DNA from 3 places in the Pseudomonas sp. S11P7 genome. Region 1 is predicted to be linked to each of the others. Evidence: predicted binding sites of a transcription regulator. Region 1 holds the regulator's gene; each other region holds the start of a gene.
What was found. Region 1 encodes FliA, which starts transcription of late flagellar genes. Its sites were predicted from a motif close to CTAAAGTTTNNNNNNNNNNNGCCGNTAA; they were not measured.
Positions count from the first base shown of each region.

Region 2: the regulator FliA is predicted to act here: its motif matches at 6,187-6,214, upstream of M0746_RS02905 (flagellar protein MotY).
Region 3: the regulator FliA is predicted to act here: its motif matches at 2,734-2,761, upstream of M0746_RS11370 (methyl-accepting chemotaxis protein).

Region 1 is NZ_JALPKS020000002.1:3,833,604-3,843,804, forward strand. It holds gene M0746_RS17615 (protein-glutamate methylesterase/protein-glutamine glutaminase) at 1-609, opposite strand, end outside; partial or broken gene M0746_RS29540 (chemotaxis protein CheA) at 659-2,928, opposite strand; gene M0746_RS17630 (protein phosphatase CheZ) at 2,982-3,770, opposite strand; gene M0746_RS17635 (chemotaxis response regulator CheY) at 3,789-4,160, opposite strand; gene fliA (RNA polymerase sigma factor FliA) at 4,328-5,068, opposite strand; gene fleN (flagellar synthesis regulator FleN) at 5,065-5,895, opposite strand; gene flhF (flagellar biosynthesis protein FlhF) at 6,012-7,352, opposite strand; gene flhA (flagellar biosynthesis protein FlhA) at 7,364-9,493, opposite strand; partial or broken gene M0746_RS17660 (DUF6124 family protein) at 10,144-10,201, shown strand, end outside.
Region 2 is NZ_JALPKS020000002.1:614,128-624,328, reverse strand. It holds gene M0746_RS02940 (RnfABCDGE type electron transport complex subunit G) at 1-295, shown strand, start outside; gene M0746_RS02935 (Rnf-Nqr domain containing protein) at 292-873, shown strand; gene nth (endonuclease III) at 870-1,508, shown strand; gene M0746_RS02925 (PA3496 family putative envelope integrity protein) at 1,616-1,795, shown strand; gene M0746_RS02920 (response regulator transcription factor) at 1,884-2,510, opposite strand; gene M0746_RS29105 (hypothetical protein) at 3,014-3,493, shown strand; gene M0746_RS02910 (argininosuccinate synthase) at 3,859-5,076, opposite strand; gene M0746_RS02905 (flagellar protein MotY) at 5,206-6,120, opposite strand; gene pyrC (dihydroorotase) at 6,281-7,327, shown strand; gene rnt (ribonuclease T) at 7,324-8,001, shown strand; gene M0746_RS02890 (peroxiredoxin) at 8,076-8,678, opposite strand; gene M0746_RS02885 (bacterioferritin-associated ferredoxin) at 8,991-9,209, shown strand; gene bfr (bacterioferritin) at 9,410-9,883, shown strand; gene grxD (Grx4 family monothiol glutaredoxin) at 10,084-10,201, opposite strand, start outside.
Region 3 is NZ_JALPKS020000002.1:2,431,622-2,441,822, reverse strand. It holds gene M0746_RS11390 (LysR substrate-binding domain-containing protein) at 1-855, shown strand, start outside; gene M0746_RS11385 (MmcQ/YjbR family DNA-binding protein) at 852-1,211, shown strand; gene M0746_RS11380 (DUF1294 domain-containing protein) at 1,329-1,757, opposite strand; gene M0746_RS11375 (undecaprenyl-diphosphate phosphatase) at 1,754-2,584, opposite strand; gene M0746_RS11370 (methyl-accepting chemotaxis protein) at 2,889-4,523, shown strand; gene pnuC (nicotinamide riboside transporter PnuC) at 4,674-5,237, shown strand; gene M0746_RS11360 (AAA family ATPase) at 5,234-5,758, shown strand; gene M0746_RS11355 (hypothetical protein) at 6,080-6,529, shown strand; gene M0746_RS11350 (adhesin) at 6,531-7,103, shown strand; partial or broken gene M0746_RS11345 (heme utilization protein) at 7,172-8,171, shown strand; gene M0746_RS11340 (C39 family peptidase) at 8,237-8,917, shown strand; gene M0746_RS11335 (hypothetical protein) at 8,961-9,707, shown strand; gene M0746_RS11330 (hypothetical protein) at 9,753-10,201, shown strand, end outside.

The sequences.
Region 1 (10,201 bases):
CGTCGACGTACCGATGGCAAGCAGTTTGTAGGCTTTGCGTTTCGGTGCTGCAGACGCAGCGCTGGCCGCCGAGGCGCGCGCAGGTGCGGGCGCAGGCGCCGGACGCGCCGGAACAGGGCTGCTGTGGCTGCTGTAGCTCGATGCTGCCGGAGCAGGCGTCGGTGCTGGCGCAGCGGCAGGCGCCGGGGCGCTGTAGGCACTGAAGCGACGGTTGCTGCGCGAAATGCTGTGAACCTTCTCGCAGAGCAGTTGCTTGACCTTCTCGGGATTGCGCGAGATGTCTTCGAAATTCTTCGGCAGGAAATCCACCGCGCCGGCGTCCAGCGCATCGAGGGTTACCCGCGCGCCTTCGTGAGTCAGCGAGGAGAACATCAACACCGGGGTCGGGCAGCGCTGCATGATATGCCGCACCGCCGTGATGCCGTCCATCATCGGCATCTCGTAGTCCATGGTGATCACGTCCGGCTTGAGCGCCAGCGCCTGATCGATCGCCTCTTTACCGTTGGTTGCAGTGCCGACCACCTGAATGCTCGGATCCGCAGAAAGAATTTCCGAGACGCGGCGGCGGAAAAACCCCGAATCGTCCACCACCAGGACTTTGACTGCCATAAACACTCCATTAGGTGCAGCGGGACGTCAGCGCCCCGCCGCCCCGGATTCAAATACGCTTTGTGGCGTAACGCTTGAGCATGCTTGGAACATCGAGAATCAGTGCAATGCGGCCGTCACCGGTGATGGTGGCGCCGGACATGCCCGGAGTGCCCTGCAGCATCTTGCCCAATGGCTTGATGACCACTTCTTCCTGGCCGACCAGTTGATCGACGACGAAGCCGATCCGCTGAGTGCCCACCGAAAGGATCACCACATGGCCTTCACGCTGCTCTTCGTGAGCGGCGGAGCTGACCAGCCAGCGCTTGAGGTAGAACAAAGGCAGCGCCTTGTCGCGCACGATCACCACTTCCTGACCGTCGACGACGTTGGTGGTCGACAGGTCGAGGTGGAAGATCTCGTTGACGTTGACCAGCGGGAACGCAAACGCCTGGTTGCCAAGCATGACCATCAGCGTCGGCATGATCGCCAGGGTCAGCGGCACCTTGATGACGATCTTCGAGCCCTGGCCCTTGGTCGAGTAGATGTTGATCGAACCGTTGAGCTGGGAAATCTTGGTCTTCACCACGTCCATGCCGACACCGCGGCCGGACACGTCGGAGATCTCGGTCTTGGTCGAGAAACCCGGGGCGAAAATCAGGTTGTAGCACTCGGTATCGCTCAGGCGATCGGCCGCGTCCTTGTCCATCACCCCGCGTTTTACCGCGATCGCACGCAGCACGTTCGGGTCCATGCCTTTGCCGTCATCGGAGATCGACAGCAGGATATGGTCGCCTTCCTGCTCGGCCGCCAGCACCACGCGACCGCCACGGGCCTTGCCCGAGGCTTCGCGCTCTTCCGGCGACTCGATGCCGTGGTCGACGGCGTTGCGCACCAAGTGGACCAGCGGGTCGGCCAGGGCCTCGACAAGGTTTTTGTCGAGGTCGGTTTCTTCACCCACCAGTTCCAGGTTGATCTCTTTCTTGAGCTGACGAGCAAGGTCGCGAACCAGACGCGGGAAGCGCCCGAAGACCTTCTTGATCGGCTGCATCCGCGTTTTCATCACAGCGGTCTGCAGGTCAGCAGTGACCACGTCGAGGTTCGACACGGCCTTGGACATGGCTTCGTCGCCGCTGTTGAGGCCCAGGCGCACCAGACGGTTACGCACCAGCACCAGTTCGCCGACCATGTTCATGATCTCGTCGAGCCGCGCGGTGTCGACGCGCACGGTGGTCTCGGCTTCGCTCGCCGGTTTTTCAGGCGGTGGCGCGGCAGGCGCACGGGCCGGGGCCGGGCTGCAGCGGCGGCCGGTTTTGGCGTTTCGGCTTTTGGTTCTGGTTTCGGCGCAGCTTTTGGCGCAGCCGCGGCAGCAGCCGGAGCCTTGGCGGCCGGCGTGGCCACGCTTGATGCGGAGCCAGCAGTGGCAGCGCCGGCGTCAAACTTGCCTTTGCCGTGCAATTCGTCGAGCAGCGATTCGAATTCGTGATCGCTGATCAGGTCGCTGCCGGCTGCGGCGGCCGCCGGGGCGGCGGCTGCAGGTGCCGAGGCGATTGCCGATTCCAGCGCATCGACAGCAAAGTTGCCCTTGCCGTGCAACTGATCGAGCAGCGCTTCGAATTCATCGTCGGTGATGTCGGAGCTGTCGCCCTTGGCCGGTGCGGCGGGCGCCGCGGCGGTCGGTGCGACTGCGTCAACGGCGAACTGGCCTTTGCCGTGCAACTGATCGAGCAACGACTCGAACTCGGCGTCGGTGATTTCATCGCTGGCCGGCACATCGGCGGCTGGCGCAGGGGCTGCAGCGGCCGGGGCTTCGGCTTCGGCCTTGACGGCGTTCAGCGAGTCCAGCAACTGCTCGAATTCGTTATCGGTGATGTCGCCGGACGCGTCGCCTTCGACGACCAGTTCCTCGATCATCTCGGCCACTGGCGAAGCCGGGGCTTCGTCAGCGCTTTGCGGCTCGGCCAGACGCGCCAGCGCGGCCAGCAGCTCTGGCGTCGCGGCGGTGATTGGCGCACGCTCGCGGACTTCGCTGAACATGCTGTTCACCGCGTCCAGTGCTTCGAGCACGACGTCCATCAGTTCTGCATCAACGCGACGCTCACCCTTGCGCAGGATGTCGAACACGTTTTCGGCGATGTGACAGCACTCCACCAGCTCATTGAGCTGAAGGAAGCCGGCGCCCCCTTTTACAGTGTGGAAACCGCGAAAAATTGCATTGAGCAGATCTGCGTCATCCGGGCGGCTTTCCAGCTCGACCAGTTGTTCGGACAGTTGCTCAAGAATCTCGCCGGCCTCAACCAGGAAATCCTGAAGGATCTCTTCATCGGCGCCGAAGCTCATTAATGGGGTGCTCCTACAGGTCTAAAAACCCAAAAAACCCGAATTCAGAAATTCTAGAATCCAAGGCTGGATAACAAATCGTCCACATCGTCCTGACCGGACACAACGTCTTCTCGTTTATCGGCATGAATCTGCGGACCTTCACCCTGCGAGAGATGTTTTTGTGGATCTTTTTCCGCAAGCATCGCAGCACGGTCATGTTCGATGCCCGCAAAGCGGTCGACCTGACTGGCCATGAGTACGAGTTTGAGCAGATTGCTTTCGACTTCGGTGACCAGTTGGGTCACGCGCTTGATCACCTGACCGGTGAGGTCCTGGTAATCCTGGGCCAGCAGGATGTCGTTGAGATTGCTCGACACCGCACGGTTGTCCGTGCTGCTGCGTGACAGAAAACCGTCGACCCGGCGCGCCAGCTCTCGGAACTCTTCAGCCCCGACCTCGCGACGCATGAAGCGACCCCAATCGGCGCTCAACGTCTGGGCTTCATCGGCCAGACTGTTGACCACCGGCGTGGCGCTTTCCACCAGATCCATGGTGCGGTTGGCCGCGGCTTCCGTCAGCTTGACCACATAGCCCAGGCGTTCGGTGGCGTCGGTGATTTGCGACACTTCCTCGGCCTGCGGCATGTGCGGATCGATCTGGAAATTGACGATCGCACTGTGCAGTTCACGCGTGAGCTTGCCCACTTCCTGATACAGGCCACGGTCACGGGTCTGATTGAGCTCATGGATCAGTTGCACCGCGTCGCCGAACCTGCCTTTTTCGAGGCTTTCGACCAGTTCGACCGCGTGTTTTTTCAGGGTCGATTCAAAATCGCCCTGTGAAGATTCGTTATGCTCCATAGCTCCCCCGCGCGTTCATCAGCCGATGCGTTCGAAAATCTTCTCGATTTTGTCTTTCAACGCCTGAGCCGTGAAAGGTTTGACCACGTAGCCGTTCACACCGGCCTGAGCGGCTTCGATGATCTGCTCGCGCTTGGCTTCAGCGGTCACCATCAGCACCGGCAGGTGCTTGAGTTTTTCATCGGCGCGCACGTGGCGCAGCAGGTCGATACCGGTCATGCCCGGCATGTTCCAGTCCGTTACCAGAAAGTCGATGCTGCCGCTGTTGAGGACCGGAATGGCGGTTACGCCATCGTCGGCCTCGACGGTGTTGGTGAACCCAAGATCGCGCAGCAGGTTCTTGATGATCCGCCGCATCGTTGAGAAGTCATCAACGATGAGGATTTTCATGTCTTTGTTCAATTCGACCTCCAAGCAGTCTTAAACGCGCCCAGCACCTGGACGCGCCACTTCAATCAATTGGCGCAGCACTTAAAGTTTGTCTGGAGCACAACGGATCGAGACCGGCGCCGCTTACCACCGCACCAGCCTCGTTTCGCAGTGTCCCCACACTGCCTTCAGCGCGCTCGCCACTCCCCCAAACGCCCCCGCAAACGGGCCGCGCACTGGCTGTGTAACTGGCTGACCCGCGATTCACTGACGCCAAGGACTTCACCGATTTCCTTGAGGTTCAGCTCTTCGTCGTAGTACAGCGCCAACACCAGTCGCTCACGCTCCGGCAAATTGGCAATCGCGTCCGCCAGCGCCGTCTGGAAGCGTTCATCTTCCAGATCGCGTGACGGCTCCATATGAGCACTGGCGCCATCCTCGTGCAGCCCTTCGTGTTCGCCGTCCTGCAAGAGGTCGTCGAAACTGAACAGGCGGCTGCCCAAAGTGTCATTCAGAATCCCGTAATAATCGTCGAGACTCAATTGGAGTTCGGCCGCAACCTCGTGATCTTTAGCGTCACGGCCGGTTTTAGCTTCAATCGAGCGAATCGCGTCGCTGACCATCCGGGTATTGCGGTGAACCGAGCGTGGTGCCCAGTCCCCTTTGCGCACTTCATCGAGCATCGCGCCGCGGATTCGAATGCCCGCGTACGTTTCGAAACTGGCGCCCTTGCTGGCGTCGTATTTGGTCGACACTTCGAGCAGGCCGATCATCCCGGCCTGGATCAGGTCTTCGACCTGCACACTGGCCGGCAACCGTGCCAGCAAGTGATAGGCAATGCGCTTGACCAGTGGCGCGTAACGCTCGATCAATTCGTACTGCGCGTCACGCGCCGACTTCTTGTAAAGATTCATGCCACTGGCGGTCATATCACAGGCCCTGCGGTTTGCTGCACGAGACGCTCGACGAAAAACTCCAGATGGCCGCGCGGGTTGGCCGGCAACGGCCAGGTGTCGACCTTCTGCGCGATGGCCTTGAAGGCCAGAGCGCATTTGGAGCGTGGAAAGGCTTCGTAGACGGCGCGTTGTTTCTGCACGGCCTTGCGCACGCTTTCGTCATACGGGACGGCGCCGACGTATTGTAGGGCGACGTCAAGGAAACGGTCCGTGACCTTGGTCAACTTGGCGAACAGGTTACGGCCTTCCTGCGGGCTCTGCGCCATGTTGGCAAGGACGCGAAAGCGGTTCATGCCGTAATCGCGGTTGAGCAGTTTGATCAGTGCGTAGGCGTCGGTGATCGAGGTCGGCTCGTCACACACCACCAGCAACACTTCCTGCGCGGCGCGGACGAAACTGACCACCGAGTCACCAATGCCCGCAGCGGTGTCGATCACCAGCACGTCGAGATTGTCGCCGATGTCGCTGAACGCCTGAATCAGGCCGGCGTGCTGCGCCGGGCTCAGGTGGACCATGCTCTGCGTGCCGGACGCCGCCGGCACGATGCGAATCCCGCCCGGGCCCTGCAACAGCACGTCGCGCAATTCGCAGCGGCCTTCGATGACGTCAGCCAGCGTGCGTTTGGGGGTCAGCCCCAGCAGAACGTCGACGTTCGCCAGACCGAGGTCGGCGTCCAGCAGCATGACCCGACGGCCAAGCTCTGCCAGCGCCAGCGACAAGTTCACTGACACGTTAGTCTTGCCGACGCCACCTTTGCCGCCGGTCACCGCGATCACCTGTACGGGATGCATGCTGCCCATGTTATTTCTTTACCTTGTCTTGCATAGACGGAGGCCACATTACTGGCTGCGCGTTCCGGATCGGAACAATGCGTGGCAGACCATCGATGTAGGTACAAAAACTGTTCATGATTACCTCAGCCAACCTGCTTGGTCGGGCTGTGATAGATATCAGCGAACATGTCAGCCATGGCTTCTTCGCTGGGTTCTTCCTGCATTTGCACGCTGACGGCGCGGCTGACCAGTTGATGACGGCGCGGCAGATGCAGATCATCCGGAATCCGTGGGCCATCGGTCAGGTACGCGACCGGCAATTCATGACTGATCGCCAGGCTCAACACTTCACCAAGACTGGCTGTTTCATCCAGTTTAGTCAGAATGCAGCCGGCCAGCCCGCAACGCTTGTAACTATGATAAGCGGCGGTTAGAACCTGTTTCTGGCTGGTGGTTGCCAGGACCAGATAATTTTTTGAGCGAATGCCACGCCCGGCCAGGCTTTCCAGCTGCATGCGCAGCGCCGGATCGCTGGCCTGCAGGCCGGCGGTATCGATCAGCACCACGCGCTTGCGCAGCAGCGGATCGAGCGCCTGCACCAGCGACTGGCCCGGATCGACGTGGGTCACCGGCACATTGAGAATGCGGCCCAGGGTCTTGAGTTGTTCCTGCGCACCGATGCGGAAGCTGTCCATGCTCACCAGCGCCACATTCTGCGCGCCGTACTTGAGCACATAACGCGCCGCCAGTTTCGCCAGCGTGGTGGTCTTGCCCATGCCGGCAGGGCCGACCATGGCGATGACACCGCCCTCTTCCAGCGGCTCGACTTCCGGCACGGCAATCATCCGCGCCAGATGCGCGAGCAACATGCGCCAGGCCTGACGCGGTTCTTCGATGTCAGTGATCATCGCCAGCAAGTCGCGCGACAGCGGGCCGGACAGGCCAATGCGCTGCAAACGGCGATACAGATTGGCTTGCGCCGGGCGGCTGCCCTGCAACTGATTCCAGGCCAGCGTGCCGAGCTGGACTTCCATCAGCTCGCGCAGACTGTTCAATTCGAAACGCATCGAGTCCAGCGCACGCGGATCAACGCCCGCCGAGGCTTGCGCAGGCGCTGCGGCCGGACGCGCCGGAGCAGCGTAGGTCGGCTCGGTCAACGGCTCGGCAGCGGTCAGCGGCAGGCCGGCCGTCAACGGCAGCCCGGCGAACAATTGCTGATTGGTGTTGCCGTCGGCTTCGCCACGCAGGCTCAACTCGGCCTGAGCGGTGACGATGCGCGACTGGGTCTTGCGCAGCTCGTCCTCGAGTTCCATGTTCGGAACCCGTGGCGCCAGCGCCGACAATTTGTAATCCAGTGCTGCCGTCAACTCGACGCCGCCGGCAATGCGGCGGTTACCGATGATGGCGGCATCAGCGCCCAGCTCATCGCGAACCAGCTTCATGGCCTGACGCATATCGGCGGCGAAAAAACGCTTAACTTGCATAAACCACTACCTCAGCCGTTGGGCCCTACTGTCGCAACGATGGTCACTTGCTTGTTGTCCGGTATTTCCTGGTAGGCCAGCACATGCAGTCCGGGGACGGCGAGGCGGCCAAAGCGCGAGAGCATCGCGCGGATCGGGCCGGCGACCAACAGGATCACCGGCTGACCTTGCATTTCCTGACGCTGCGCCGCTTCGATGAGCGAACGTTGCAGCTTCTCGGCCATGCTTGGCTCCAGCAGAACGCCCTCTTCCGAGCCTTGTCCTGCCTTCTGCAGACTATTGAGCAATATCTGTTCCAACCTTGGTTCCAATGTGATCACAGGCAGCTCGGACTCAGTGCCTACAATGCTTTGGACGATTGCACGGGATACGCCGACCCGCACGGCAGCCACCAACGCGGCGGTATCTTGACTCTTGGCGGCGTTGTTGGCGATGGCCTCGGCGATGCTGCGGATATCGCGCACCGGCACGTGTTCGGCGAGCAACGCTTGCAGCACTTTGAGCAATTGCGACAACGACACCACGCCCGGCACCAGCTCTTCCGCCAGTTTCGGCGAGCTCTTGGCCAGCAATTGCATGAGTTGCTGGACTTCCTCGTGGCCGATCAGCTCGCTGGAGTGCTTGTACAGAATCTGGTTCAAGTGCGTCGCAACCACGGTGCTGGCGTCGACTACGGTGTAGCCAAGCGATTGCGCTTGGGCGCGCTGACTGATTTCGATCCACACCGCCTCCAGACCAAAAGCCGGATCTTTGGCGTTGATACCGTTGAGCGTACCGTAGACCTGGCCCGGGTTGATCGCCAGTTCGCGATCCGGGTAGATCTCGGCTTCCGCCAGAATCACGCCCATCAGGGTCAGGCGATAGGCGCTCGGCGCCAGATCGAGGTTGTCGCGGATGTGCACGGTCGGCATCAGGAAGCCCAGATCCTGCGAGAGCTTTTTGCGCACGCCCTTGATCCGCGCCAGCAGCTGCCCACCCTGATTGCGGTCGACCAGCGGAATCAGGCGATAGCCGACTTCCAGACCGATCATGTCGATGGGCGTGACGTCATCCCAGCCCAGCTCCTTGGTTTCCATGGCGCGGGCCGGCGACGGCAGCAGTTCCTGCTGACGCTTGACCTCTTCCAGCGCCACGACCTTGGCGACGTTCTGCTTTTTCCAGAACAGGTAGGCGCCGCCAGCGGCCAGCGCGGCCATGCTCAGGAAGGAAAAATGCGGCATGCCCGGCACCAGGCCCATCACCGCCATCAAACCTGCGGCCACGGCCAGCGCTTTCGGCGAGGCAAACATCTGCCGGTTGATCTGTTTGCCCATGTCTTCCGAACCGGAAGCACGGGTCACCATGATCGCCGCCGCTGTCGATAACAACAGTGATGGCAATTGCGCCACCAAACCGTCACCGATGGTCAACAAGGCGTACACCTTGCCGGCGTCAGCAAAACCCATGTTGTGCTGGAAGATACCGACGGCCATGCCGCCGATGAGGTTGATGAACAGAATCAGCAGGCCGGCGATGGCGTCACCGCGCACGAACTTGCTGGCACCGTCCATCGAACCGTAGAACTCGGCCTCTTGCGCGACTTCCTGGCGGCGCGCCTTGGCCTGGGCCTGATCGATCAGACCGGCGTTGAGGTCGGCGTCGATCGCCATTTGTTTGCCGGGCATCGCATCGAGGGTAAAACGCGCGCTCACCTCGGAAATCCGCCCGGCGCCCTTGGTCACCACGACGAAGTTGATGATCATCAAGATCGCGAACACCACGATACCGACCACGTAGTTACCGCCGATCACCACCTCACCGAAGGCCTGAATCACCTTACCGGCGGCGGCGTGGCCGTCCTGACCGTGGAGCATCACCACCCGCGTCGAGGCCACGTTCAACGCCAGTCGCAACAGCGTCGCGACCAGCAGAATGGTCGGGAACACCGCAAAATCCAGCGGCCGCAACGCATACACGCAGACCAGCAGGACCACGATCGACAGGGCAATGTTGAAGGTAAAAAACACGTCGAGCAGGAACGGCGGCACCGGCAACATCATCATCGCCAGCATCACCAGCAACAGCAACGGCACGCCCAGATTGCCTCGACTGAGGTCGGCAACGTTTGTGCGAGCAGTGTTGAATAACTGAGAGCGATCCACCGGTTTTCCCCGTTCCTTTAAAGCAAACTTTTGACGCCCCGAGTGGGCGCACGGCGGGTATTGCAAGAAGCCTTCCAACTTTGCCGATGAGTGAAAAACACGGCCAGTGTAGGCCTTCGCCTGCTCGCGATAGCGGTGTGTCTGGTTCGAATTCATCGACTGAAAAACCATCGCGAGCAGGCTCACTCCTACAGGGGACCGCATTCCAAATGTCAGATTGAAACGCATTCCAAACTGTGGGAGCGAGCCTGCTCGCGAAGAGGCCATCAGATTCGGCACAACTTTTTGATTTAAACGAAGCTGTTTAAAAGACACCTGCAGACACGGTCTCAAGGCTACAAATCCTTGCGCCATTGCCTACAGCCAAGCCAGAATCCGCCGGCTTGTGCGCTTTGGGGCCGGGTTCTATTGTGGTCCGGTCGCTGACGAATCAGCGATCGGGTTTAGCGACCCGGACTCTCTCAGTGCATCAGCGTTCGTAGCAACGTTGCGGAGATCTTCGCCCGCAATAACGTTATGGCGGCTGTATGCGGGAGACCTTCGGGTCTACCGGGGTGCCTGAGACCGGTTCGCTAACCTGCGTACAGCTGCCACCTTCACCTGTTTAGCGACAGGGAAAAGAGTGGCTCCATAACCTCAGGAGCTCCACCATGATCAAACCAACCCCCAATCCACCCGAAACCGACCCCACCTCCCCTACGAATCCCT
Region 2 (10,201 bases), 3.2 Mb from region 1:
CGCGATCGAATTATTGATCGCCATCGAGCCGAATGGCAGTTTGCTCGCGGTGAAAACCTTGGAACAGCGCGAAACACCGGGACTTGGCGGGCATCTGGCGGACCGGCCGAATGCCTGGCTGCAGGGGTTTGCCGGCAAATCGAGCGATGCCGGTTGGGCGCTGAAGAAGGATCAAGGCCAATTCGATCAGATCGCCGGAGCGACCGTCACGTCTCGCGCAGTCATCAATGCGGTGCATGACGCCCTGCGTTATTTTGATGATCATCGCGCCGCACTGCTGGGGAGCGGAACATGAAGCCAGCGCCGGGCCTCGCCCACTGCTTGATGCTGACATTGCTGCTGGGCAGCAGCGGTTCACTCGCAGGCGCAATCGGCGTTCTGTTGGCGTTCAGTGTTGTCGTGGGCCTGTATGGCCTGTGCATGCACTTGTTACGCCCGCCACTGACAGAAAGGGGCCGATTAGTGGTCAGCGTCTTGCTCGCCGCCACGCTCAGCAGTTGCGCTGATGTGTTGGCGCAACGCTGGTTTCTGTCGTGGCAGCAAGCTTTCGGCCTGTATGCCGGCCTGATCGCCTTGCAATGTGTAGTGCTGGAATACAATGGCTTCTGGCGCCAGACGCTGGTTGAGCGCGGCAAACTCTGCGCTCTGTTCGGCGCATTGCTGTTGCTGCTGGGGACATTGCGCGAGGTTGCAGGGAGCGGCAGTCTTGGCCGCAGCCCTTCGGAGACCTGGCAAGGTATTGTTCTGTTTAGCGAGGGACTGCCACTGATCGGTCTGATCCCCGGCGCTTTTATTGTATTGGCGCTGTTGCTGGCAGCGCGTCAGGCGTTGATTCGCCCGAAATTGAATTCAAAGGAAATGCATCGCCCATGAATGCCGCAAAACGTCTGGAGATTTTCCGCCGTCTGCACGAAGACAATCCCGAGCCGAAAACCGAACTGGCTTATTCATCACCGTTCGAGCTGTTGATTGCGGTGATTCTGTCGGCGCAGTCGACTGACGTGGGCGTCAACAAGGCTACGGCCAAGCTGTTCCCGGTAGCGAATACACCGGCCGCGATCCATGCCTTGGGCGTTGAAGGCCTGTCCGAATACATCAAGACGATCGGCCTCTACAACAGCAAGGCGAAAAACGTTATCGAAACCTGTCGTCTGCTGGTCGAACGCCACGGCGGCGAGGTACCGCAAACCAGTGAAGAACTGGAAGCCCTTCCCGGCGTGGGCCGCAAAACCGCCAACGTGGTGCTTAATACCGCGTTCCGGCAACTGACCATGGCGGTCGACACGCATATCTTTCGGGTCAGCAACCGCACCGGCATTGCGCCGGGCAAGAACGTGGTTGAAGTTGAAATGAAATTGATGAAGTTTGTGCCCAAGGAGTTTTTGCTCGACTCCCACCATTGGCTGATTCTGCACGGACGTTATGTGTGTCTGGCGCGCAAGCCGCGTTGCGGCAGTTGCCGGATAGAAGACCTGTGCGAGTACAAAGCGAAAACTTCGGACGATTGAGCGGCTATTGGGAAAATTGATAAGCCGATTGAAAAAAACTTTTTTACCCGCCACCGGAATATCGATATAAGGAGCGCCAAAGGCAATCTTGGCCGGGAGCTAACCTTATGAGCGACGACAAAGTACCCGTGGATGAAGACGACGATTTTATTCCCGTTGAGTCCGACGATAGTGAGCCCGTGGTCGAAGTTGCAAAGACCAACCTGAGCAAGCGCCGCACCATCGATAACCTGCTTGAGGAGCGCCGACTGCATAGGCAATTGGCTGATTACGATTTTGATCTTTGATACCTGAAAGCCTCCCGAACCGGAGGCTTTTCACTTTCTGCAGCTCGCTGAATCCGTCCTGCCCATGACCCGTCAGCTTTCGAGATATTCAGACCAGACCATTTCGCTGCGCCAACTCGATCAGATCGACCAGCGAGCGCGCATTGAGCTTCAATAACAAGCGCGTCTTGTAGGTGCTCACGGTCTTGTTGCTCAAAAACATACCGTCGGCAATTTCCTTGTTGGTCTTGCCGCGCGCCAACTGCTGCAGCACCATCATTTCCCGCCCGGACAAACGATCGACCATGTCGGCTTCGCTAGCGTTGCCTAGGCTGGTGCGCACGGTATGCAAGGCCTGGTTGGGGAAATAGCTGTAGCCGGACAACACGGCCTTGATTGCACTGAGCAACTCGGTCAGGTCCTGCTGTTTGCAGACGTAACCGGCTGCACCCGACTGCATGCAGCGCATCGAAAAATGCCCGGGCGCCTGCGAAGTCAGCACCAGCACTTTGATCGGCATGGCGGTTGAAGTCAGCCGCGCAATAACTTCCAGACCATCCAGTTTCGGTATGCCGATATCCAGAATGACAATATCCGGCATTTGTTCTCGAGCAAGTTGTAACGCATCCACTCCGTTATCCGTCTCTGCAATGACTTCGTAGCCATGCCGCTCCATCAGCATACGCACCGCAAGACGAATGACAGGATGATCATCCACGATCAGCACTTTATTCATGGGCAAGTCCAGTTTCGCTGTTCGAATTTTTAGAGCACGCACAATATCCCAGTCACTTGCTTGATGGCATGCCAGGGTTGACATGCACTTGCATCCAGAGACATGCCCTACAGCGATCGCGGATTAATCCTACAAAAAACCGTTAACGCCCTAAACATCTGACGCTTTTTGCCGTTGTGCTCGCAGCAATATTTCACCTTTCCCCTTGTTACAGGTTACGACTAAAAGCGTCTTGAGCAGAATTCATCGCCAGGAATGCCTGCGTGTGGCAGCGCGGTGAGGCGTTGCAATCTGCATTGGAAACTTATCGCTCAACGATTGGAAACATCACGAAATCACCGTTGCCCTGCCAGGTAATAACCCGTGGCCACCCTAAACACTTGAAACAAGATATTTATACCAAAACCAATCAAATTTCTATAAATATGGATGCTCGCCGTTCAACTAAACACTTACCCATATAAATAACCATCATGAGAAAAAACAAACCGAAGAGCACAAAGATGATCAAACTTAAAAACAAGATTGCCAATCCGATGACGGTCATCGCCATATTCGCAGCCATTTCGGAAACATCTGCAGCCGTATCCCTGCCTTTCCTCGACAACAAGGACAGGGAGATTTATGTGTGGTTTCTTATAAGTTTTCCGTTCTACTTGCTGTTTCTTTTCTTTATCACGCTAAACTTCAACTATCGCTCGCTCTATTCACCTTCAGACTTTGATAAAGACAAGAACTTTCTTAAAGTGATAGATACCAGTGAGCGCGATAACAAGCGAAACACCTCAGCACTCGAGCCTGGCGATCAAGCTACATTCGGGCTGACCAGCTGTATCGTTCCCAGCGAGTCAGGCAATGTCGAGCGCAAAGACGCGTGCAAAGTCCACAATGCGGCCGACCCCCGACAGTTGGCAATGCAAGATCCAGTCAGATCGTTCAGCACAATATTCAACTGCCGGCATGGGTCAGTTATCTGCACCTGATCGATGCGCGGGATGTCGATGCCGCAAAAGAACTGGCGACGATTCTGCACAACATCCGCAACCTTGATCGCAAGACAGCGCGGGTGATTGTATTTCTCTCCAATCACGTATCGGATGTGTTGCTGACGCAACATGCACTGTGGCAGGCCCGGCAGGTAAAGAAAGGCCCCGGCAAAACGCTGTGCATCGTCTATAACCTCTGTTCACGAGCAGTGACGTTGTTGGGAAGAGTCTGAACATGAGGCATTGCCAAGCGCGAGGATCCGGAACAATGCCCGGCCGCAGCAGACAACCATTGATGCAAAAAAGGGCGACCTGTCTCGAAGACAAGTTCGCCCTTTTTATTTCGCGTCAGCCTGTGAGGCTTAGAACAGCTTGCGGCCCTTGTTGGCAGCAATGCGCATGCGCAGCGCGTTGAGCTTGATGAAGCCCGCCGCGTCGGCCTGGTTGTAAGCACCGCCGTCTTCTTCGAAGGTCGCGATGTTGGAATCAAACAGCGAATCGTCGGACTTGCGGCCAGTGACGATCACGTTGCCTTTGTACAACTTCAGGCGCACAACGCCGTTCACGTTGACCTGCGAAGCGTCGATCATCTGTTGCAGCATCAGACGCTCAGGGCTCCACCAGTAGCCGGTGTAGATCAGGCTGGCGTATTTCGGCATCAGCTCGTCTTTGAGGTGCGCGACTTCACGGTCCAGGGTGATCGATTCGATGGCGCGGTGCGCGCGCAGCATGATGGTGCCGCCCGGGGTTTCGTAGCAGCCACGGGACTTCATGCCGACATAACGGTTTTCGACAATGTCGAGACGGCCGATACCGTGAGCACCACCGATCTTGTTCAGCGTCGCCAGCACGGTGGCCGGAGTCATTTCAACGCCGTCCAGCGCAACGATGTCGCCGTTACGGTAGGTCAGTTCCAGGTATTGCGCCTTGTCAGGAGCGTTCTCCGGGGAGACGGTCCATTTCCACATGTCTTCTTCGTGCTCGGTCCAGGTATCTTCCAGCACGCCGCCTTCATAGGAGATGTGCAGCAGATTGGCGTCCATCGAGTACGGGGATTTCTTCTTGCCGTGACGCTCGATCGGGATCGCGTGCTTCTCGGCGTAGTCCATCAGCTTCTCGCGCGACAGCAAGTCCCACTCGCGCCAAGGGGCGATCACTTTTACGCCTGGCTTGAGCGCGTAGGCACCCAGTTCGAAACGCACCTGGTCGTTGCCCTTGCCGGTCGCGCCGTGGGAAATGGCGTCGGCACCGGTTTCGTTGGCAATTTCAATCAGACGCTTGGCGATCAGCGGACGTGCGATGGAAGTACCCAGCAGGTACTCGCCTTCGTAAACGGTGTTGGCGCGGAACATCGGGAAGACGAAATCGCGCACGAACTCTTCGCGCAGGTCGTCGATGTAGATTTCTTTGACGCCCATGGCCTGGGCCTTGGCGCGGGCCGGCTCGACCTCTTCGCCTTGACCGAGATCAGCGGTGAAGGTCACCACTTCACAGTTATAAGTATCCTGCAGCCACTTGAGGATCACCGAAGTGTCCAGGCCGCCGGAATACGCCAGAACGACCTTGTTTACGTCCGCCATGCCATCACTCCACGGGGTTCTACGGAAAGCCGGGGAGTCTACCGCTCCAACGCGATAATTTACAGAGGCGCGACAGCTTAAGACGACAAAGCGACAGAATCTGTCGAGAGCGCGACGATGACCGGCGAGTCAGGAAGTCGTTGCCGCCGTGGCTGGCGTACTCGCCTGCGGTGCCGGAGCCGGGGCTGTCGTCGGTGCGACGCGCGCCAGTTTCACGTTGACACGACGGTTCTTCGCACGGTTGGCTTTGTTGGTGTTCGGCACGATCGGATACTGCTCGCCGTGGAAACGCACAGTGATCTGCGACTCCTGAATACCATTGGCCTTGAAGAAGTCGACCACCGCCAGCGCCCGGCGGCGCGACAGTTCGCGGTTGGTCAGGCGATTGCCGCTGTTGTCCGAGTGGCCGTCGAGTTCGATGTGGTTCACCGTCGGGTCAGCCTTCATGTATTCGAGCATCACTTGCAGTTTGGCTTTGGCCGCCGGGTCGAGGTCAACGCCTTCGCCGGGGAAACCGATCTGCGATTGCTTGATCTGATCAAAATTCTGCGGCAGCAACTTCGCCACACAGGTCTGATAATCGTTGAATGCCTTGCTGAACTTGACCGGCAGCAGGCGCACCTCCGAGACCCGACCGTCGCCCGATGCGCGGCGTACAACCGGACTGCGACCGTCCAGCAGACCGCTGATCAGCCCGCCAGCCTGCGACTGCGAACTGTTGAACAACACGTTGCCGCTGCCCAGGCGGACTGAGCCCAGATTGATGTCGCCACGTCCCGGCTGCCACGGTGCAGCGGCAGCGAGCAACGTCGCCGAGCCGCCGCCAAGCATGGCGTTGTAGGCATTAAGCCGGAAGATCGCCTGTTCACCCGCTTTGCGCACGAACTCGCCTGAGCCGAAATCGGTGATCGGCTGGGTCAGACGGCACTCGAACTTGTCGCCGGCGACCGTCCACTCAATGTTCTCCAGACGGGTCTGGTAGGTAAGCGCCATCGCAGGGAGGCTGGCAAACACACTGAGCAGGGCTAGATAACGCTGGCGCACGGGAGGCTCCATTGGCTTGTGAAACACAAACACCGATTCACACAATGTTTACGGCATACCTTCGGGATATCGGACGCTTGTGGCAAAACTTGATAGCGGGTGCCTGCAAGAGTCTTTTCCGGTAGCATTCGCCTCAGTTTGACCCGCCTGGAAGCCCCTCATGTCTGACCGCCTGACCCTGCTGCGTCCCGACGACTGGCACATTCATCTTCGCGATGGTGCCGTGTTGACCAATACCGTTGCCGATGTGGCTCGCACCTTCGGGCGTGCGATCATCATGCCCAACCTGGTGCCACCGGTGCGCAACGCCGCTGAAGCCGACGGCTATCGTCAGCGCATTCTCGCTGCCCGCCCGGCCGGCAGTCAGTTCGAGCCGTTGATGGTGCTGTACCTCACCGACCGCACCCAACCGGAAGAAATCCGTCAGGCCAAGGCCAGCGGTTTTGTGTACGCCGCCAAGCTGTACCCGGCCGGCGCGACCACCAACTCCGATTCCGGCGTGACCAGCATCGACAAGATTTTCCCGGCGCTGGAAGCCATGGCCGACGTCGGCATGCCGCTGTTGATCCACGGCGAAGTCACCCGTGGCGACGTCGACGTGTTCGACCGCGAAAAGATTTTCATCGATGAACACATGCGCCGAGTGGTCGAGCGGTTCCCGACGCTGAAAGTGGTGTTCGAACACATCACCACCGGCGATGCCGTGCAGTTCGTCAACGAGGCCTCGGCCAACGTTGGCGCAACCATCACCGCACATCACCTGTTGTACAACCGCAACCACATGCTGGTGGGCGGAATTCGGCCGCATTTTTACTGCCTGCCGATCCTCAAGCGCAATACGCATCAGGAAGCCTTGCTCGACGCAGCCACCAGTGGCAGCGCCAAGTTCTTCCTCGGCACCGATTCTGCTCCGCACGCCCAGCACGCCAAGGAAGCCGCCTGCGGCTGCGCCGGCTGCTACACCGCGTACGCCGCCATCGAGATGTACGCCGAAGCGTTCGAACAACGTAACGCGCTGGACAAGCTTGAAGCCTTCGCCAGCCTCAACGGCCCGCGCTTCTACGGCCTGCCGACGAACACCGACCGCATCACCCTGGTTCGTGAAGAATGGACCGCCCCGACCAGCCTGCCTTTCGGCGAGCTGACCGTTATCCCGCTGCGCGCCGGTGAAAAACTGCGCTGGCGCCTGCTGGAGGAACACGCGTGAGTGAAGAGCATTTCGACGACGAGCTGGACGGTCAAAATGGCGGCGGCGGTCCCCGCCATCCGATGGCAGCACGTTTTCGCGGCTACCTGCCGGTTGTCGTCGACGTAGAAACCGGTGGTTTCAACGCGGCCACCGATGCCTTGCTGGAGATCGCTGCGACCACCATCGCCATGGATGAAAAGGGATTTGTATACCCGGATCACACCTACTTCTTCCGCGTCGAGCCGTTCGAAGGCGCTAACGTCGAGGCAGCGGCGCTGGAGTTCACCGGGATCAAACTCGATCACCCGCTGCGCATGGCCGTCAGCGAAGAAACCGCGCTCACCGACATTTTCCGTGGCATTCGCAAGGCGCTGAAGGCCAACGGCTGCAAGCGGGCGATTCTGGTCGGGCATAACAGCAGTTTCGATCTGGGCTTCCTCAACGCGGCAGTTGCGCGTCTGGACATGAAGCGCAACCCGTTCCACCCGTTCTCCAGTTTCGACACCGCGACCCTGGCCGGTCTGGCCTACGGTCAAACCGTGCTGGCCAAAGCCTGTCAGGCCGCCGGTATCGATTTTGATGGCCGCGAGGCGCACTCGGCGCGTTATGACACCGAGAAAACCGCTGAGCTGTTCTGCGGCATCGTCAACCGCTGGAAGCAGATGGGCGGCTGGGAAGATTTCGACGACTGATCCTCGTCGATCAAATCCCGCGCATGAAAAAACCGGCCACGTGAGCCGGTTTTTTTGTACCTCGACGTTGCGCCTTACAGGGCAGCAGCGTTCTCGGTCAGGTAAGCCGCAACGCCTTCTGGCGAAGCGTTCATGCCTTTGTCGCCTTTCTTCCAGTTGGCCGGGCAGACTTCGCCGTGCTCTTCGTGGAATTGCAGTGCGTCAACCAGACGGATCAGCTCTTCCATGTTACGGCCCAGTGGCAGGTCGTTGATGATCTGCGAGCGGACAACGCCCTTGTCGTCGATCAGGAACGCGCCACGGAACGCTACGCCGCCTTCCGACTCAACGTCGTAAGCCTTGGCGATGTCGTGCTTCATGTCGGCTGCCATGGTGTATTTCACCTGGCCGATGCCGCCATTGTTGACCGGGGTGTTGCGCCACGCGTTGTGGGTGAAGTGCGAGTCGATCGACACAGCGATCACTTCAACATTGCGTGCCTTGAAATCGGCCATGCGGTTGTCCAGAGCGATCAGCTCGGACGGGCAGACGAAGGTGAAGTCCAGCGGATAGAAGAACACCAGGCCGTATTTGCCTTTGATGGCCGAGGACAGGGTGAAGCTGTCAACGATCTCGCCATTGCCGAGTACGGCCGGGACGGTGAAGTCAGGGGCTTGTTTGCCTACGAGTACGCTCATTGATATCTCCTGGTGTAAAGACTTGAAGTTCAGGGTCCGGGCCAGCCTGCCACCCTCAGGCGACAGCCCTGTGACACGAACCCTCTTCGCAAGGGACGACCATCATACACTGCGTTTTTGACCTGTCCTCAACGGATTTTCCACGTCGGCTGTCCGTTGAGCATTTATAAGGACAGGCAATCGACGCTCAAACACCGTTCGTCAGTCATGAGCCAAATAAGCTCAAAACCTGCCGGAAAGCACTTTGACAATCATTCTCGTTAACATTAAGATCCATCGCAATTGAGTCACAACCAGCGACGGTTCTTACTTATGTATGTTTGCCTCTGCACTGGCGTCACCGACGGACAGATCCGCGAAGCGATCTATGAAGGTTGCTGCAGCTACAAAGAAGTTCGCCAGGCGACCGGCGTCGCCAGCCAATGCGGCAAATGTGCGTGCCTGGCCAAGGAAGTAGTACGTGAAACCCTGACCAAGCTGCAAACCGCTCAGGCCGCGATTCCCTACCCTGCAGAATTTACTGCCGCCTGATCAGCCCAATTTCAAAGAACCGGACTTATGTCCGGTTTTTTTATGCCTGAAAATCAATCGCTTAGCGTCAAGACGCGGAACACAAACATTCTTATTCCGATTAATTTTCATATATTATTCAATAACTTAGGTTTGACACTTATAAGTGTGAAGCTCAAACTCCGCCTTATATACCGCGATTACAGGGCAGGACTCCGATCATGAAAGGCGACATTACCGTCATCCAGCATCTCAACAAGATCCTCGCCAATGAGCTGGTCGCGATCAATCAGTACTTCCTGCATGCGCGCATGTACGAAGATTGGGGTCTGAACAAGCTCGGCAAGCACGAATACAAAGAATCCATCGACGAGATGAAGCACGCGGACAAGCTGATCAAGCGCATCCTGTTCCTTGAAGGCCTGCCGAACGTGCAGGACCTGGGCAAGCTGCACATCGGCGAGCACACCCGTGAAATGCTCGAGTGCGATCTGCGTATCGAGAAAACCGGCCACGCCGACCTGAAAGCCGCCATCGCCCATTGCGAAACCGTTGCCGACTTCGGCAGCCGTGAACTGCTCGAAGACATTCTCGAGTCCGAGGAAGAACACATCGACTGGCTGGAAACCCAACTGGGCCTGATCGACAAGATCGGTCTGGAGAACTATCTGCAATCGCAGATGGGCGAAGAGTAAGTCAGCGCCCGCTGAACGCCAGATACGAAAAAGCCCCGCCCTCTTTTGAGGTGCGGGGCTTTTTGTTGCCTGGCGCGATTCAAGCAACGCCACACATCCGTTGTAGGAGCGAGCCTGCTCGCGATGGCGGTGGATCAGTCAATACTTAAATCAACTGACAGAACGCTATCGCGAGCAGGCTCACTCCTACAGAAAAGCGCTTAGGCTTCGGACTTGTTCGCCGCAGCGGCTTCGACCGCCGACTTGATGGTGCTTTGCAGCGAACCGTCTGCTGCCATCTCGGTCATGATGTCGCTGCCGCCGATCAGCTCGCCACCC
Region 3 (10,201 bases), 1.4 Mb from region 1:
TTCGCCGCCGCCGGGCGTTTGTTGGGTATTCCCAAGTCGCGGCTGTCGCGGCGCATCGCCGAACTGGAAGAACGCCTCGGCGCGCGGCTGCTACAACGCACCACCCGCCAGCTCAACCTGACGGCGGTCGGCGAGCGTTATTTGCGCCACTGTCAGGCAATGTTGCTCGAAGCGGAAATGGCCGATGAGGCGGTGGCGAGCATGTCCAGTGAGCCGCGCGGTCGGTTGCGCGTTTCTTGCCCGACCGGACTGGCGCGGGAAATGCTGCCGTGGGTCATCAGCGAATTCCTCGGCAAATTTCCCCAGGTGCAACTGGAAGTCGTCCTGCTCAATCGCCGCGTCGATCTGGTTGGCGAAGGTTTCGATGTGGCATTGCGCGTGCGCGAGCACGGTGATGAAGATCCGTTGCTGGTTACCCGGCGTCTGCGGCAGGCGCAAATGGTCGTGGTCGGCAGCCCGGCATTCATCGCGGGCCACTCGGTCAATCATCCAGAGGACCTGAAAAACCTGCCGGTGCTCGGCGCGCTTGAGGCTGATCGGCTGGTCCATGTGCGCTTGCTCGATGCTCAGGGCAAGAGTTTCGAACTGAACATGGAGGCGCGTCTGGGCATCGATGACTTTATTGTGCGCAAGGCCTGTGTGCTGGCGGGCCAGGGTTTCACCTTGCTGCCGATGATGTATTGCGACGAAGAACTGCGTAACGGCACGCTGGTGCAGATGCTGCCGGAGTGGTCGCTGCCCGGCGGCTGGCTGCAAGCGGTGTATCCGCATCGACGCGGGGTGATGCCCGCAGTGCGCGCATGGATCGATCATCTGGTCGAATCGTTCAATGCCTGTGGGGAGCGACCGTTATGAGCAAGGGAAGAATGACTGAGGCTGAGGTGGCCGCGTTTTGCCTGGCATTGCCGGGCGCTCGGGAAGATTACAAGTGGGGCGGCGTGCGGGTGTTTTCGATTGCCGGCAACAAGATGTTCGCCTTGCAGGGACTGCGCGGCGACTCACTGGCCTTCAAGGTCGACAAGGACCTGTTTCTCGGCCATTGCGACCGCCCGGGCATCCACCCGGCGCCGTATCTGGCGCGGGCGCAGTGGATCATCATGCACCCGCCCTACCCGCTGGGCACCGAGGAACTGCAGGGGCTGTTGCAGCGTTCGCATCAGTTGGTGGTGGGCAAGTTGCCGAAGAAAACCCAAATCGGTCTTCTGCTGTAAACCTGATCCCTTGTAGGCCTTCGCCTGCTCGCGATAGCGGTCTGTCTGTTGAAGATGTAGCGGCTGACACACCGCTATCGCGAGCAGGCGAAGGCCTACAAGGGGCGGAGGTGGTTCTTAAGACAGGGTCAGCAGATTCGAGCCGAGGAACAGCTGGTCAATCCAGAACACCTGATGCAGCACGACAATCACCCAGAACAGAACCTGAAACGACACCTTGCGCGTCTTGTGCCGGAACACCTGCTGGGCGATCAGTGCGCCCGGCCAGCCGCCGGCGAGTTCCACGGCGTGGAGGATGTTTTCCGGGGTGCGCCAGGCATTGGTGCGCGCCTTGCGCTTGTCGGCCCAGTACATAAAGAACGCCAGCACGCTGACAATGCCGTACGCCGCCAGCGGCACCAGGGAGATCCCGTGCAGCCACATCGACAAGGAACCGAACAGCGGCAGCGCGCATACCACCAGCAGCACCAGCAGTTTGAATTTCAGATGCTGAATCGCGCCGCCCGAAGGCCGCGCTTCGGTGCGGCGCGCGCGGGAATCGTTCATGGCTTGGCCGCCGCCCAATCGACCCAGCCGAACTGCCAGGTCGCCAGAATCACCAGGCCGAACACGATCCGGTACCAGGCAAACGCTGCGTAGCTGTGGCTGGCGATGAACTTGAGCAGGCCGCGCACGGCAATCATGGCGAAAATGAATGCGGTGACGAAACCGATGGCAAACACCGGAAAATCCGCTGGCACAAACAAATGGCGATATTTATAGCCTGAGTAGACCGCCGCGCCGACCATGGTTGGCATCGCCAGGAAGAACGAGAACTCGGTGGCGGTTTTACGCGACAAGCCGAACAACAGGCCGCCGATGATCGTCGAGCCGGAGCGCGAGGTGCCGGGGATCATCGCCAGGCATTGGGCGAAGCCGACTTTCAGCGCGTCCTTCCAGGTGATTTCGTCGACCGTTTCAGCGTGCACTTCGTGCTGACGCTTCTCCGCCCAGAGCATGATCACACCGCCCACCACCAACGCTGCCGCGACCGTGATCGGGTTGAACAGGTATTCGTGGATCAGGTCGGCAAAAATCACCCCCAACACCACCGCCGGCAAGAACGCGATCAACAGGTTGGCGGTGAAACGCCGCGCAGTCGGCTGAGTCGGCAAGCCGATGACCACATCGAGGATCTTGCGGCGAAACTCCCAGACCACCGCGAGAATCGCGCCGAGCTGAATAATGATATTGAACGCCATGGCCCGTTCGCCGCCAAAATCGAGCAAGTCGGCAACAATGATCTGGTGTCCGGTACTGGAAATGGGCAAAAACTCCGTCAGCCCCTCTACAACTCCTAGTATCAGTGCCTGCAAGGCCGTCCAAAGATCCATCAAACCCCCAAAGAGCGATGCGCAGCGGCATGCCCCGATAGTATTTTTTTACGTTCACTGCGATCAGCGTAGCTGTTTATGGCTGTACCGATTCCGCGCGCACAGAATCCACACGAAACGGTAAAAATTCCGTGAAATTTCAAAATGGATTCAGGTTTTCACGCGCGGGGCCGAAATCCTAACAGACAAGCCCCAATAGCGCTGCCGCGTTATACGACTTGGGTCGCGTATGCCTGTCCACGCAATCGTGGTTGGATGCTGGCGATCGATCATTACAAGAACAAGAATCCGGAGTGACAGCGTTATGAACAGCTTGCGCAGTGTGTCGATCAGCCGACGCTTGTGGCTCATCTTGATTGTGGCGGTGGTCATGTTGCTGACCTTGGGCATGCTGATGCTCAAGCAGATCCATGACGACCTCTATCACGCCAAGGCCCAGAAAACCCAGCATGTGGTGCAGACCGCCAGCGGCCTGCTGACCTATTACCACGGCCTGCAGACCGCCGGCACCTTGACCAGGGAAGCGGCGCAGCAACAGGCACTGACGGCGATTCGCGGCTTGCGCTACGACCAGAGCGATTACTTCTGGATCAACGACCTCACGCCCGTGATGGTCATGCACCCGACCAATCCCAAGCTCGAAGGCCAGAATCTCTCGGCGATCCGCGACCCGGACGGGTTTGCGGTGTTCAACGAGATGGTCGCCATTGCCAAGGCCAAAGGCGCTGGCATGGTCAACTATCGCTGGCCGAAACCCGGCGCCACCGACCCGGTGGCGAAGACCTCTTACGTCAAGCTGTTCGAGCCGTGGGGCTGGGTGATCGGTTCCGGCGTCTATGTCGATGACGTGCAGGCCGAATTCCAGGGGCAGATGCTGAAAGCCTCGGCGATCGGCCTGGCCATCGCCCTGATCATGGCACTGCTGGTGATTCTGATCGCGCGCAGCATCGTCCGGCCGTTGCAGGAAACCGTGAATGCCATGGCCAACATCGCCAGCGGCGAAAGCGACCTGACCCGCAGCCTCGATACCCACGGCAAAGACGAAGTCACCGAACTGGCCCACCACTTCAACGCGTTTACCGCGAAATTGCGCCGGGTGATCGGCGACTTGCAGGTCTCGGCCAGTGCCCTGGGTCAATCCTCCAGCGAGCTGGGCAACGACGCGTCGCAGGCGCAGCAACGCAGTCAGCAGCAGTCGCAGCAGATGGAACTGGTGGCCACGGCGATCAACGAAGTGACCTATGGCGTGCAGGATGTGGCGAAAAACGCCGAGCACGCCGCCGCCGAAATGCGTGATGCCGAAGCGCAGGCGCAACAGGGCCAGATCAATATTGACGGCAGCCTGCAACAGATCGACAAGCTGTCCGGCACCATTGATCAAGCGGTGGAAGTGATTCGCACGCTGGCCGCGGAAAGCACGCAGATTGGCAGCGTGCTGGAAGTGATTCGCTCGATTGCCGAGCAAACCAATCTGCTCGCGCTCAACGCCGCCATCGAAGCGGCGCGCGCCGGCGAGCAAGGTCGCGGGTTTGCTGTTGTGGCCGATGAGGTGCGCTTGCTGGCGCAGCGTACGCAGAAGTCCACCGCAGAAATCCAGTCGATGATCGAGCGTCTGCAGAATCATTCCGAGGCCGCCGTAAAAGTGATCGGCGACAGCAGCAAGGCCTCGCAACTGACCATCGAACAGGCGGGGCTTGCCGGCGCCAGCCTCAATGCGATCGGCCAGGCACTGCGCAATCTAAATGGTCTGAACGCCTCGATTGCCAGCGCGACGTTGCAGCAGGCGCATGTGGTTGAAGACATCAATCAGAACGTGACGCAGGCGGCGGGGCTTTCGCACAGCACGGCGTTGGCGGCGGAGCAGTCGAGCGCGGCGAGTTTGCGGCTTGGGCAACTGAGCGAACAGCTCAACGGGTTGCTGCGGCAGTTTCGCGTCTAGTCACCTTCCTTTGTAGGAGTGAGCCTGCTCGCGATAGCGGTGTGTCAGACAATGTGAGTTTCGCTGACACACCGCTATCGCGAGCAGGCTCACTCCTACATGTTTTTGTGTAAAATCCGCCCCTTTCTTCATTCCCCCCAAGGATCCTCAATGTCCGGGCTCGAACTGTTTGCCGCCGCCCTCGGTGTGATCGCCGTCTGGCTCACGGTCAAACAGAATCCATGGTGCTGGCCGATCGGGCTGGTCATGGTGTTGCTCTACAGCTGGATCTTCTTTGAAGTGAAGCTGTATTCGGACATGTTGCTGCAGGTGATCTACGCCGCGCTGCAACTCTACGGCTGGTGGCAATGGACCCGCGCCGGGACGATGCACGACGGGCGTGCGGTGACGCGGCTGGACGCTCGCGCCGTCGCCCTTGGCCTTGGCGTCGGCGCGCTCGGCAGTCTGCTGCTTGGCGCGGCCATGGCGCACTGGACTGACGCTGCACAACCTTGGCTCGATGCCGCGCTCACCGGTTTCAGCCTGGTCGCGCAGTTATGGATGGCGCAGAAGCGCCTGCAATGCTGGGCGCTGTGGTTTGTGCTGGATGTGATCTTCGTCGGGTTGTTCCTCTATAAAGGGCTTTACCTCACCGCTGCGTTGTATGGGCTGTTTACCTTGCTGGCCGTGCAAGGCTATCGCGAATGGCGCGCCGACCCGGCGCTGCGCACATGAAGGTGGTGGTGCTGACCGGCCCGGAATCCAGCGGCAAGAGCTGGCTGGCGGCCGGCCTGCAACAGCGTTTTGGCGGTGTACGCGTGGATGAATACGTGCGCCGCTTCATCGAGCTCAATCCTCGCGACACCTGCCTGGCGGACATTCCCGAGATCGCTCACGGTCAGTTGCAATGGGAAGATCAAGCGCGGGCACAGCGGCCTGCGCTGCTGATTCTCGACACGCACCTGCTGAGCAACATGCTCTGGAGCCAGACGCTGTTCGGCGCGTGCCCGGCGTGGCTGGAGCGCGAACTGCTGGTGCGGCATTACGACCTGCATCTGCTGCTGTCACCGGAACAGGTCGACTGGACCGACGATGGCCTGCGCTGCCAGCCGGATCTTGCCGAGCGGCAGGCGTTTTATCAGGCGACTCGCCAATGGCTCGAGGACCATCAACAAACCGTGCAAGTCATTGCCGGCAACTGGGCCGAACGCCGGGCGCAGGCTTTCGCCGCCGTTGCGCGTTTGCTGGCTGAATGACCCGAACACGGGCCAAGTGTCCATTCCTGAAACACCCTCTCTGACGTAGAAGCCCGACCTCAACGCGGTTCACAGCTTTGTCATGCCGGTTGTTTCAACGTTGAAACACCATTGCACCAAGCCTTGTTCCAGAGCGTCGCTCAGCCAGTCGACAGCTCGGCGCCAACGCGCCTGTATCAGGGATGAAACAGATCCCGCACAACGCAGGCGAAAATTTCACTAACACTCTGAAATAAAAGCACATTTCAAAAGCGGCACAGCTTTCGCTCTCTCCTTCACAACGCTGACCAAGGGCAGCCCGTTGAAGAAGGAATTGCAGCCGTGGGGACTTTCAAAACCGGATTGACCTGTCTTGTGCTGATCGGATCGGCAGCCAGCGCGGTGATCAGCCTCAGCGTGCAGGCCCAAGGCAATGGCGTGATCGTCCTTCAACGCGACGTTCAGCCCATCCCGATCGGGCGCAATGGCGGCAAAGACCCCTACCCGACCACGGTCAACGCCAACCCTTCGGCACGCATCAATCAGACCGTCGGCAGCACTGAACTGAGCGACGGCGATTTCGCCAGCGTGGCCAGCGGCTCTTCGATTCGCGGCAACATCACCACGCCCAATTCGAACCTGCCCGGCATGAACACCCTGACCAAACAGAACGGTCTGCCCGGCATGCGTGTCGGCAGCGGCGGCGGTGCCGGTAGCTCGATCTCCAACACGGTCAACCGTGCCATGAGCACCGGTCTGGCGCCTCTGACCCGCATGGCCGGAGGCCAATGAAATGAATCGCACCCTGCTGCTTCTCGCCCTGCTCGGCTGCACCAGCGCCATGGCTGATCCGAACACGGTCAACCGCGCCAACCTTCAGGATTCCGGCACGCAATACCGCGGCAATTTCAACGTCAACCAGGCCGCCGGTGACCAGATGCAGCAAGCCAACACCAAGGCGATCGCCATTGGCACCGAGTCCCACGCGACCACCCAGGTCATGCAGAAAATCGACACGCCTGCCAGCCGCGCCATCGACGCGAGCGCCAACATCGGCGGCAACGCTTTCAGCAATGGCAACGGCATCCTCGGTGTGAACCAGGGCGCCGGCGCCAACAACCAAATGGCCAACGTCACGCGGATCAGCATCAGTGCTGCCCCGCAGAGCGTTGACGACAGCGCCCTTTCGCAACAGAACGTGGCGTTTTTACCCAGCTCAGGAGCAACTGGTACCTCACCCGGCAGTCGCCAGGTCACCACAAGTGATCAGGCCTTCACCGGCAGCCGCGGGGTTATCCAGGTGAACCAGAGTGCCGGGGTGGGGAACCGAATGGCCAACACCCTGAGCATCCGGGTCGCAGACTGACCCATACAAAGTGCAAGTGGAAAAGTAACAACACTTAACCCAACTAATAAGCACGATGGAGAAACACCATGAAACCTACAATGGCTCTCAAACCACTGGTTTTCGCACTCGCAGCAGTGATGGCAATCGCAGCACAGGCTGGCGGCCGTGATGACAACAACGGTCATGGTAACGGGCATGGCAATGGCCACGGCAACGGTCACGGCCAGCAAGGTCCAAATCTTGAACAACTGCTGCAGATCACCGCCGGCGCCGGCGCCGCTGTACTCGACGCGCAAGACAGCGACGGCAACGTGGTGAAAAACCAGGGCACGCTGAACAACGCCAACGCCAGCGACTCGCTCAACGGCTCCAACGGCAACATGGGCGCCAACGTTGCCGCCGGCGACGGCAATCAGCAGGACAACGCTGCTGCGCTGGCCACTGCTGACGAAAGCTTCATCTTCGGCAATGCTGTTGCGGCCTCGAGCGCGACTCAGGTCAACAACAACAACTACGTGAAAAACTCCTCCACGTTCAACAACGCCACGCTCAACAATGCCGGCAACAACGGCTCCGGCAACATCGGCATCAACGTGAGCGCCGGCAACTTCAACCAGCAGAAAAACAACCTGGCAATCGCTGTATCGGGTGGCCGTGTCGCCACTGCCGCCGCTGCTGCCAACCAGTCCTCCACTGGCCTGGTCGTAGAAAACAAAGGCGTGCAGGCTTACAAAACCGACACCCTTACCGGTACTTATGCAGCGGCTGGCACGTTCAAAGCCAAAGGCACTGCGACCATCGAAGACGACAACCCATGGCGGTTGGGGTAACCGTGGCGGCGGCCACGGCGGCAACGATGATCAGAAAGCCAAGTTCGAAGCCGTGGGCAGTTTTGGCCTCGCTGGCGTCACCACCCAACAGGTGTTGACCAAAGATGGCTGGAAAACCCCAGTCGTCAACAACGCCAACATGACCAACTCGATGAACAACTTCTCCGGCAACGGCGGAGCCAACGTCTCGGCCGGTGTCGGCAACCAGCAAAGCAACTCGCTGTCCATCGCCGCAGGTTGCAAAGCCTGCATGTAAGCGCGATCGAAACGAAAGCCCCGGCAACGGGGCTTTTTCCCAGGTTCCACAAGGCGTATTCGATCATGCGGACTCCTGCCCTCCTCGCTTTGCTTTGTCTGTGTGGCCTGACTCAGGCGGCGCAGATGCCCGTCGCTGCCCTGCCTGGCGGCGTACTGGTCTACAAGGACGTGCAAAGCATTCGTGAGCGCAAGTTTGCCGACATCGTCGAACAGAAAACCGATTTCAGCTGCGGCGCTGCTGCACTGGCAACGGTATTGCGCCAGGCCTATTGGCTCGACGTCGATGAGGAGCACATCATCAAAGGCATGCTGGTCAACGCTGACCAGGACCTTGTGCGTACGCAAGGTTTCTCCATGCTCGATATGAAGCGCTACGTGGAAAGCATCGGCATGCGCGCCCGTGGTTACCGGATCCCGCCCGAAAAACTCGAAGCGGTGACCATTCCGGTGGTGGTTCTGATGGATATTCGCGGCTACAAGCATTTCGTCGTGCTGCAGCGTTCGGACAAGGATTGGGTCTACATCGGTGACCCGGTTCTCGGCCACAAACGCTACAAGCATGATGACTTTGTCAAAGGTTGGAACGGCATAGTCTTTGCCATCGTCGGCCCCGGTTACGACAAGGCCAACGCCTTGCGCAGCCCTCCCGTGCCGCTGACGGCGAAGAATTCGCTGGACGGTTTCAACCCGGTCAAAGATGCGGAATTGATGGACTTCGGGTTCATTCAGAGCGACTTCTTTTAATCGCCGAGTTAGAGAATGGGACTGGATGTCCCGGGAGCAGCAGATGAAAACCTCATACTGGCTGGCCGCCGCCTGCCTGGCAGCGGGAGCGTCAGGCTTTGCCCATGCCGGATTCAAACCCATCGAAATCAAGGACCAGGAGCTTGCCGAGCTTCGCGGTCGGTACGTCATGCCGGGGCGGATCATCAGCTTCGGCATTGTCATGAGCAGCACCTGGCGCAACGCCAGCGGCGACCTGATCGGCGCGGCCACCTCGATGCAGGTCCAGGCCGCCACCGTCAAACCGGAATTCTATGTCTCGACCATCAAGGAGTCGGGCAATGGCAGCACGCCAACACTGGGAACAGGCACCGTGATCGGTGGCGCCGGCCTCAACAGCACGCAAGGCGTGACGCAAAGCGTGCGCGCCGCCGGCGATGGCAACACCGCCCACAACAACGTCGCAATCAACGTCAGCGAAGCCAGTCAGGCGCCGGCATTGGTGCCATCGCAGGGCCAGGCGCTCGTCGCCGGGCAGACCATCACTGGCAGCAACGGCGCTGGCAGCGTCGCGGTGTCGGCCAATGGCGGCGGCGTGCAAATGGCCATTCAGGCCAGCGGTAATCAGGGCACTGCATTGCAACAAGTCGCCCAGGGTGGCCTGCTGCAAAACACCCGCCTGCTGGGCAGTGCCAACGTGGTCAACAACCTCACGCAACTCAACGTCGTACTCAACAATAACGGCAGAAGCGCCGGTGCACTGGACTGCAACCTGACCCAACTCGGGGCCCTACGCAGTATCGGATATTGAACTACGCTGAGTCTCGATCATTGGGCTTAAAGGGACGGCTTATTCATGTATCGATCAGTATCACTGCGTGCCGCAGTGTGTTTGAGTACCCTTCTCCCGGCGGCGGTGCTGCAAGCAGCGCCCGACGCCGATGTAGAAGCCCTGAAACGGGAACTTCTGGAACTGAAACAACGATACGAAGTACAACAACAAGCCCTGGCAGTCCTTGAACAACGGGTCCGTCAGGTCGAAGAACAACCCGCCGCCCCACCACCAAAACGCCTGGCCAAATCGCCGTCGGACATGAAAGGCAATCGCGTCGCCACCGGAGCCGCCACCGGCACCGGTGCGGCCGCTGCATCGGGAGGCGCTGCCGGGGGCAGTGGCGCATCCTACGGGCAATCGCTGGCCGATGATTCGCAACCGGCGCAAAGCGTTTCCAACCTGTACGACGAAGCCAGCGGCTTTTTCGGGGGCGGCAAATTCAGTTTCGAAACCGGGGTCACCTATTCGCG